Regions from separate parts of the Alteromonas sp. 4NS20-0143 genome, predicted to be linked through region 1. Evidence: predicted binding sites of a transcription regulator. Region 1 holds the regulator's gene; each other region holds the start of a gene.

What was found. The regulator LexA, encoded in region 1, represses DNA repair genes until DNA is damaged. The targets are predictions, from matches to a motif close to TACTGTATNNNNATACAGTA.
Region 2: the regulator LexA is predicted to act here: its motif matches at 944-963, upstream of AC27HD_RS12580 (DNA topoisomerase III).
Region 3: the regulator LexA is predicted to act here: its motif matches at 996-1,015, upstream of AC27HD_RS13390 (YebG family protein).

What each region holds. Positions count from the first base shown of each region.
Region 1 is NZ_BAAJLR010000009.1:53,262-55,521, reverse strand. It holds gene AC27HD_RS16090 (sensor domain-containing diguanylate cyclase) at 1-786, shown strand, start outside; gene lexA (transcriptional repressor LexA) at 900-1,526, shown strand; gene coxB (cytochrome c oxidase subunit II) at 2,114-2,260, shown strand, end outside.
Region 2 is NZ_BAAJLR010000005.1:213,680-215,939, forward strand. It holds gene AC27HD_RS12575 (DUF3307 domain-containing protein) at 1-842, shown strand, start outside; gene AC27HD_RS12580 (DNA topoisomerase III) at 1,161-2,260, shown strand, end outside.
Region 3 is NZ_BAAJLR010000006.1:94,435-96,694, reverse strand. It holds gene AC27HD_RS13395 (ABC transporter ATP-binding protein) at 1-465, opposite strand, end outside; gene AC27HD_RS13390 (YebG family protein) at 663-950, opposite strand; gene AC27HD_RS13385 (GAF domain-containing sensor histidine kinase) at 1,295-2,260, shown strand, end outside.

The DNA.
Region 1 (2,260 bases):
TTGTTTGGCAAAGTTATTACAACCGGTGATGTGATTATTAGCAACACCCCCAAAACTCATCCCGCCTCAAGAGGCACCCCTAAAGGCCACCCTCGTATTAACCGCTTCCTTGGGCTTCCTATTAAGATAAAAGATGAAGTTGTGGGTATGATTGGCTTAGCTAACAAGTTTGAATTTTACAAAGCGTCAGATGCAGCGTTTTTCCAGCCGTTTTTAGATGCATTAGCAGGTTTATTTTATGCGGTTGATTTGGAAACCGCACGGGCAGAAGCTGAAGAAAAACTGCGTATGCTTGCGATGACCGACCCCCTTACCGGCTTGTTAAACAGACGAGCTTTCTTAGATGAATGTAATCTCATCTCCCGAACTCACCAGCAAGTTGCCATAGCCATTATCGACATAGATTACTTCAAGAGTGTCAACGATACCTACGGGCACGATGCTGGCGACTATGCATTAAAGGAGGTTGCATCACTCACTCGCTCTTTTTGCAGCGAGCACGGTGTTGTGGCTAGGTTAGGCGGTGAAGAATTCGCCATTGTGTTAGTGAACAAATCCCCTAATGAAGTAAACAGCACCTTTGAGAGTCTTCGGGAGGCTATAAACGCTGCGCAACTTGTTTACAAAGACGATCGAATCAATATTACTATCAGCACGGGGGTTAGCTATACGTCAGACTGCTTCGATATCGATTTTAGTACCTACTTGTCGGTGGCCGATCAGGCTCTGTACGAGGCTAAGTCAAGTGGTAGAAACCGCACCTGCTGGCAGCCTGGTATACTTTAACTTCATATTTGATAGCGATAGTCGCTTTTTTTGTTTGTGACAGCGTGTCTGCGCTTGTCATTTATGTTTAGGTGTATATACTTACAGGAACTGTATAGACAGACAGGTCTTTTATGCGCCCACTCACAGCTCGACAAACTGAAGTTTTAGAACTTATAAAATCAAACATGCAAGAAACGGGAATGCCGCCTACGCGTGCAGAAATAGCCCGTCACCTAGGTTTTAGGTCTGCTAATGCTGCTGAAGAACATCTTAAGGCACTTGCGCGTAAAGGCGTTATTGAAATTTTGCCAGGAACGTCTCGCGGTATCAAACTGACTGTTCCTATTGAAGAAGAAGTGGTTGAAGAGGAAGGATTACCGTTAATTGGTAGAGTCGCCGCTGGTGAACCTATTCTTGCTCAAGAACACGTAGAGTCGCACTATAAAGTGGATCCTGCTCTATTCCAGCCTCACGCAGACTTTTTGCTTCGCGTAAACGGTATGAGTATGAAAGACATTGGTATACTCGATGGCGACTTACTAGCAGTACATCGCACTACCGATGTACATAACGGCCAAGTTGTAGTAGCAAGGGTTGACGAAGACGTGACGGTGAAGCGCTTAGAAAGACGCGGTAGAGAAGTATTACTTCATGCTGAAAACGATGAGTTTTCGCCTATTAAAGTCGACTTGGCAAACGAGCCGTTTGCCATTGAAGGTATTGCCGTTGGCGTTATTCGAAACGCCGACTGGATGTAGCCTTTTATGACGTTATTATGAAAGCGGCTCAATAGCCGCTTTTTTTTGCACTTAAGTTTGTTGATATGCTTAATAAAACCACTATTAGCTAAGACTTTCAGTGCTTATAAATATCATTAATACACTTCTATATCTGATAAAAATCCACGCACGCTTTCTATCTAATATTAGTAAGATATTACATATTATATTGCCTTGACTTTGTGTGAAATTTGTTCAATTTTTCACGGTTAATGATTGATTTTTAGAAACTAAATGTTGTTTTCCGTTACTAGAGAATTAGTGTAGTTTTCACTGCAAATAACCTGACTATCCCCTGATTTACCTCGCTTTACACTGCATCACAAAACCCACTGCTCAAACTGCGTTAGATTAAATTTTAACTGTCTCATTAAATTTTTAACAGAAAAGACTAGACGGAACGCCATTATTGCGCAATTCTTATACAAGCTTTAACAAAATAATAACAATGACTTTGAATTCAATTTACAAATCGATGTATTGAGTTAATCGTTCACAAACCACTTGGTAGAGACTGCGCATAACAACATTTGGCGTTAATGGTTCTACCATTACGGAGGTGCTGAGTGAAATCACTAAAGACCGCAACTGCAAAATGGTGTGCAAGTGTACCATTTTTGTTTTTTTCTCAATTCCTTTTTGCGCAAGAGGCGGCTGAAGAATTGTCTTCGCTTAACCTTAGACGGGGCGCTACCGATATAAGTGGCCAGGTG
Region 2 (2,260 bases), on a different contig from region 1:
AGCAGCTGCAGTTACAACAGCTAGCCCTGATAGCCGGGCTTTTGGTAGCCCACGTGTTGGGAGACTTCTATTTTCAGCCTGCCGGCTGGGTAAAAAGTCGCAATACTAAACATCTGCTGTCTCCGGCATTGTACTTACATGCTTTACTCCACGGCGTGCTGGCATTTTTTGCTTTATTGATTTTATCTTTATTTGCCACGCTTGCGACAAAAGAGACTGGCGCTGCATCAAGTGAAACGGCAATAGAGCTTATACCACTATTTTTAGTGGCTATTGGCGTAATGGTGACTCATTTCATTATTGACGCAGTTAAGTCTTACGCTAGCCCAACCACCTTTGCTTTTGTTATCGATCAAGCTGCGCATATTACTGTTGCTATCATCTTGTGGGCGCTGTTAACACAACAGTTCATGCCATTACTGCAGCATATTTACGCCATAAACTATCACCATTTGGTACTGCTGCTCGCTTATTTAATTATTTTAAGTCCTACTTCTATTTTTATAAAACAGCTGCTTTCGCCATGGACCAAAGAGCTTGATGAGCTGACCAACCCTAAACGCACCAGCGAATTAGTGCAGCTTCCCGTGCAGCGCACCTTAGCCATGGCGGGTCAGCGTATTGGGTATTTAGAGCGACTACTTATTCTTACTTTTGTGCTGTTGAACCAATTTGCTGCAATTGGCTTTTTAATTGCGGCAAAGTCCATCTTTAGGTTCGGCGATTTAACAAAGAGTGAAGACAAAAAGCTTACTGAGTACGTGTTGTTAGGTACGCTGACCAGTGTGGTTATTACAATCGCGACGGGCCTTGTAGCAAAATGGTGTATGGGCAAGCTGTGACCTTATATGCTTCAAAACTATGCTTCAAAACTAGGCGATTAAACCAAGCTTCTAAACTAATGCGACTAAACTAGGCTACTAAAACGCTGCCTGATAGAAATAACTGGATATAATGACAGTGGTTATTTATTATGGCGATAGACATAATGAAGCACTTTTAAACGTGTTTTCATGTGAGTAGTTACAGGTAGTTGAATGCAGTCACATATAGCTACAGAAAAAGTTTCAATTGTAGATTCGCACGCAGCTTTTATAAAACGTTTTCGCATGTAGTCAAACATGCACCATCCACTCAAGATAATATGCTAAATAGAGCCGATGAAGTTATACATTGCCGAGAAGCCTAGCCTAGGAAGAGCCATTGCAGAGGCCTTACCTAAACCTCAAAAAAAGCATCAAGGTTATATCGAAACAGCTAGTGGCGATGTAGTTACGTGGTGTGTGGGCCATATTCTCGAGCAAGCAGACCCCGATAGTTACGATGAAAAGTTTAAGAAATGGCAGTTAGAACACCTACCTATTATCCCTAATCAGTGGCAACTAAAACCAAAATATAAAACAAAAAGCCAGTTAGCGATTATTCGTAAATTTGTGAAGCAGTGTAGCCAAATTATTCATGCTGGCGACCCAGACAGGGAAGGGCAACTTCTGGTTGATGAGGTTATCGATTATCTCAACGTAACTCCGCAAAAGCGCGACAGTATGCAGCGCTTACTTATCAGCGATTTAAACTTACCCGCGGTAAAGCGCTCATTAAACCAGCTGCAACCTAATAAGCATTTTATTCCTCTTTCGGTATCAGCATTGGCAAGAAGCCGCGCCGACTGGTTATACGGTATTAACCTAACGCGAGCCTATACCATTCAGGGTGGTAAAGTTGGTTATCAAGGGGTGCTTTCTGTAGGGCGAGTGCAAACGCCCATATTGGGGCTGGTGGTGAATAGAGATAAGGAAATTAACAATTTCGTATCGAAGCCTTTTTACGAGGTGTTAGCTCACATAAACACGCCTTCACAGCAACAGTTTACCGCAAAGTGGCAGCCGAGCGAGGCGTGTCAGTCTTATATGGATGATGAGGGGAGAGTTCTTTCAAAAGGGCTAGCTGAAAATGTGGTAGGAAGGATATCGAATCAACCTGCAACCATTGATGATATTAAAAAGCAGCAGAAAAAGCTGAACGCCCCTTTACCTTACAACCTTTCAACGCTGCAAATTGATGCGGCTAAGCAATTTGGTATGAACGCCAAGCTGGTGCTTGATGTGTGTCAGTCTCTTTATGAAAAACACAAGCTCATTACCTATCCTCGCTCAGACTGCCGATACCTTCCCAGCGAGCAATTCTCCTTGTCGAAGTCCATTGTGGCCATGCTTGCCAAAGCAGAGTTAGCGTTTTCTAGTGCGGCTCAACAAGCAGATAC
Region 3 (2,260 bases), on a different contig from region 1:
TGATAGCTGCAAGTCGTTAAGTAGCGTCAATATCCGCTCATCAAGGGCTTTGTCCTTTATATTTGCACCGGCAAAATAGAGCGCGGCCTTAATATTTTGTTTAACAGACAGGTAGGGAATGAGATTAAACTGCTGAAACACAACGCCAATATTGTTAGCGCGAAATCGATCCCGCTGCTTATTAGAAAGTGCAGAAAAAGGCTGTTCCAAGAGTGATATTGTACCGCTGTCAGGTGTAAGTGTGCCGCTTAGCAAGTTTAAAAACGTGCTTTTGCCGCTTCCCGATGGGCCGGAAAGAAACACATGCTCTCCACGGTACAAATGCCACTGCTCTATTTCAATAAAAGGGCGGGCTCTTTCACTATGAGCAGCGTTATGGGAAAAGCTAACGTTATCTATAGCAATGGCAATGTTATAAGAACCGTTTGTCTTTGGGCTTTCTGTTGCACTAACGCCTGCTTTCACGCTAACTCCTAACTACTATCTCAATCTTCATTCTTCTATATTATCGAATAACGAAGTGACTTACATGTCTTAGATGTTCAGCCCTAAACAAGATTATTGAGATAGTAAGTCATAGAAAGCGAGCCCTAGCTTTAGGGCAGCTTAATATAAAGGCAGGAGCAAGCACCGTAGAAAGCACGCGTGCTAACGGCTGTTTGCTAGCCGTTAGCTTTGAGTTTTACCACTTCTGCGCTTTCGTCTTCCAGTACGCTTTCAGCAGACGAGCCCTTAAATATTTTACTGATCTTGTCTTTGTTTTTAGACAGCAAGATGGATAGTTCTTCTAACGCGCTGTCATCAAGACCAATACCCTTCGCTTGGATATATTGCGCTAAGTTATCTGCTGCATCGAGCATCTTGTCGTACTGATCAGCTTCTTTTTTGTCGGTAGTTACCAATTTTTCTACCCCTTTGTGCGTAACAACATACTGTGTGGTAATGGCCATGGTAGGTCCCCTTCTTTTTAAGTTCTCGAAAACTGTACAGTATTTAACTGTATAAATAAACAGTTGATAGGTTAATTCTTCTTCGCTGCATAATATTTAATATTCTCTTTTTAAAATGTACGTTGTGTAGAGCACTCGGGACGTCACAGGTATTTCATAAACATAAATAACACCTTTTATTTTGTAGGGTTCAGTGTCACCATATGAATGGGGACAATGCTAATTCCATGGCGATGCTGCTTTTTCTTCAATGGCCTTTTAAGAAACAAATTGAGAGTAAAAAACAGATTGAGAATAAAGAATAGATTGAGAAACGGAATACTCAAAAATGGAGAAAGCTGCCCGTGAGCATTAAAGTCCCAAAGGATATTAGCGTTATACAAACTATTGATGTTATTCCGCACATTATGGAAATGCTTGCGGATGTAACAGGATTACGATTTATTTGTGTGGCTCGAGTAACCAAACAAGAATGGACTATGTGTTCTGTACTCGACCGTATCGAGTTCAATCTGAACCCAGGTGACAAGCTTGATATACAAACCACCTTCTGTAATTCGGTAAGAATTTCTCAGCAGCCCATTATTATTGAACATGCGTCTGAAGATGACGAGTTTAAGCAAAGCCCGATCCCACAAATGTATGGCTTTGAAAGCTATTTCTCATACCCTATATACGATACTGACGGCAATTTTTTTGGCACTATTTGCGGTTTAGACCCTCGTCCTGCAACGCTTAAAACCGAACTTATTACTAATCAGATATCTTCTTTCGCTGCACTCATCTCTCGCCAAATCAGAATAAGCGAGGCCCTAGAGGATACAAAAGCGGCCCTTTTTGACGAGCAGTCGGCAGCTAAGTTGCGTGAGCAATACATCGCTATTTTAGGGCACGATATTAGAACGCCTCTATCGTCACTAAAAATGGGGATCGACTTTTTATCTGATATTATCCAGGACGATACGGCCAAAAACGTGCTAACACGTATGGATAACAGTGCAAGTAGAATGTCTAGGCTGATATCAGATGTTATGGATTTCACCCATGGCAAAATGGGAAGTCGTATTCCCCTTAACACGCAGTATGTTGACAACCTCAATAGCGTTTTACTGCATACAGTGTCAGAGTTAACGCTGCTGCATGAGCAGTGCAATATACAATGCGATATCAATGTAAAGGGTAAGGTGCATTGCGACCCTGAACGGATTAGCCAAGTACTGTCTAACCTTTTAATAAACGCCATTGTGCATGGCGATGATACCCGGCCGATTCAGGTGAATGGGAATATTGTTGATAACAGCTTGGTCGTC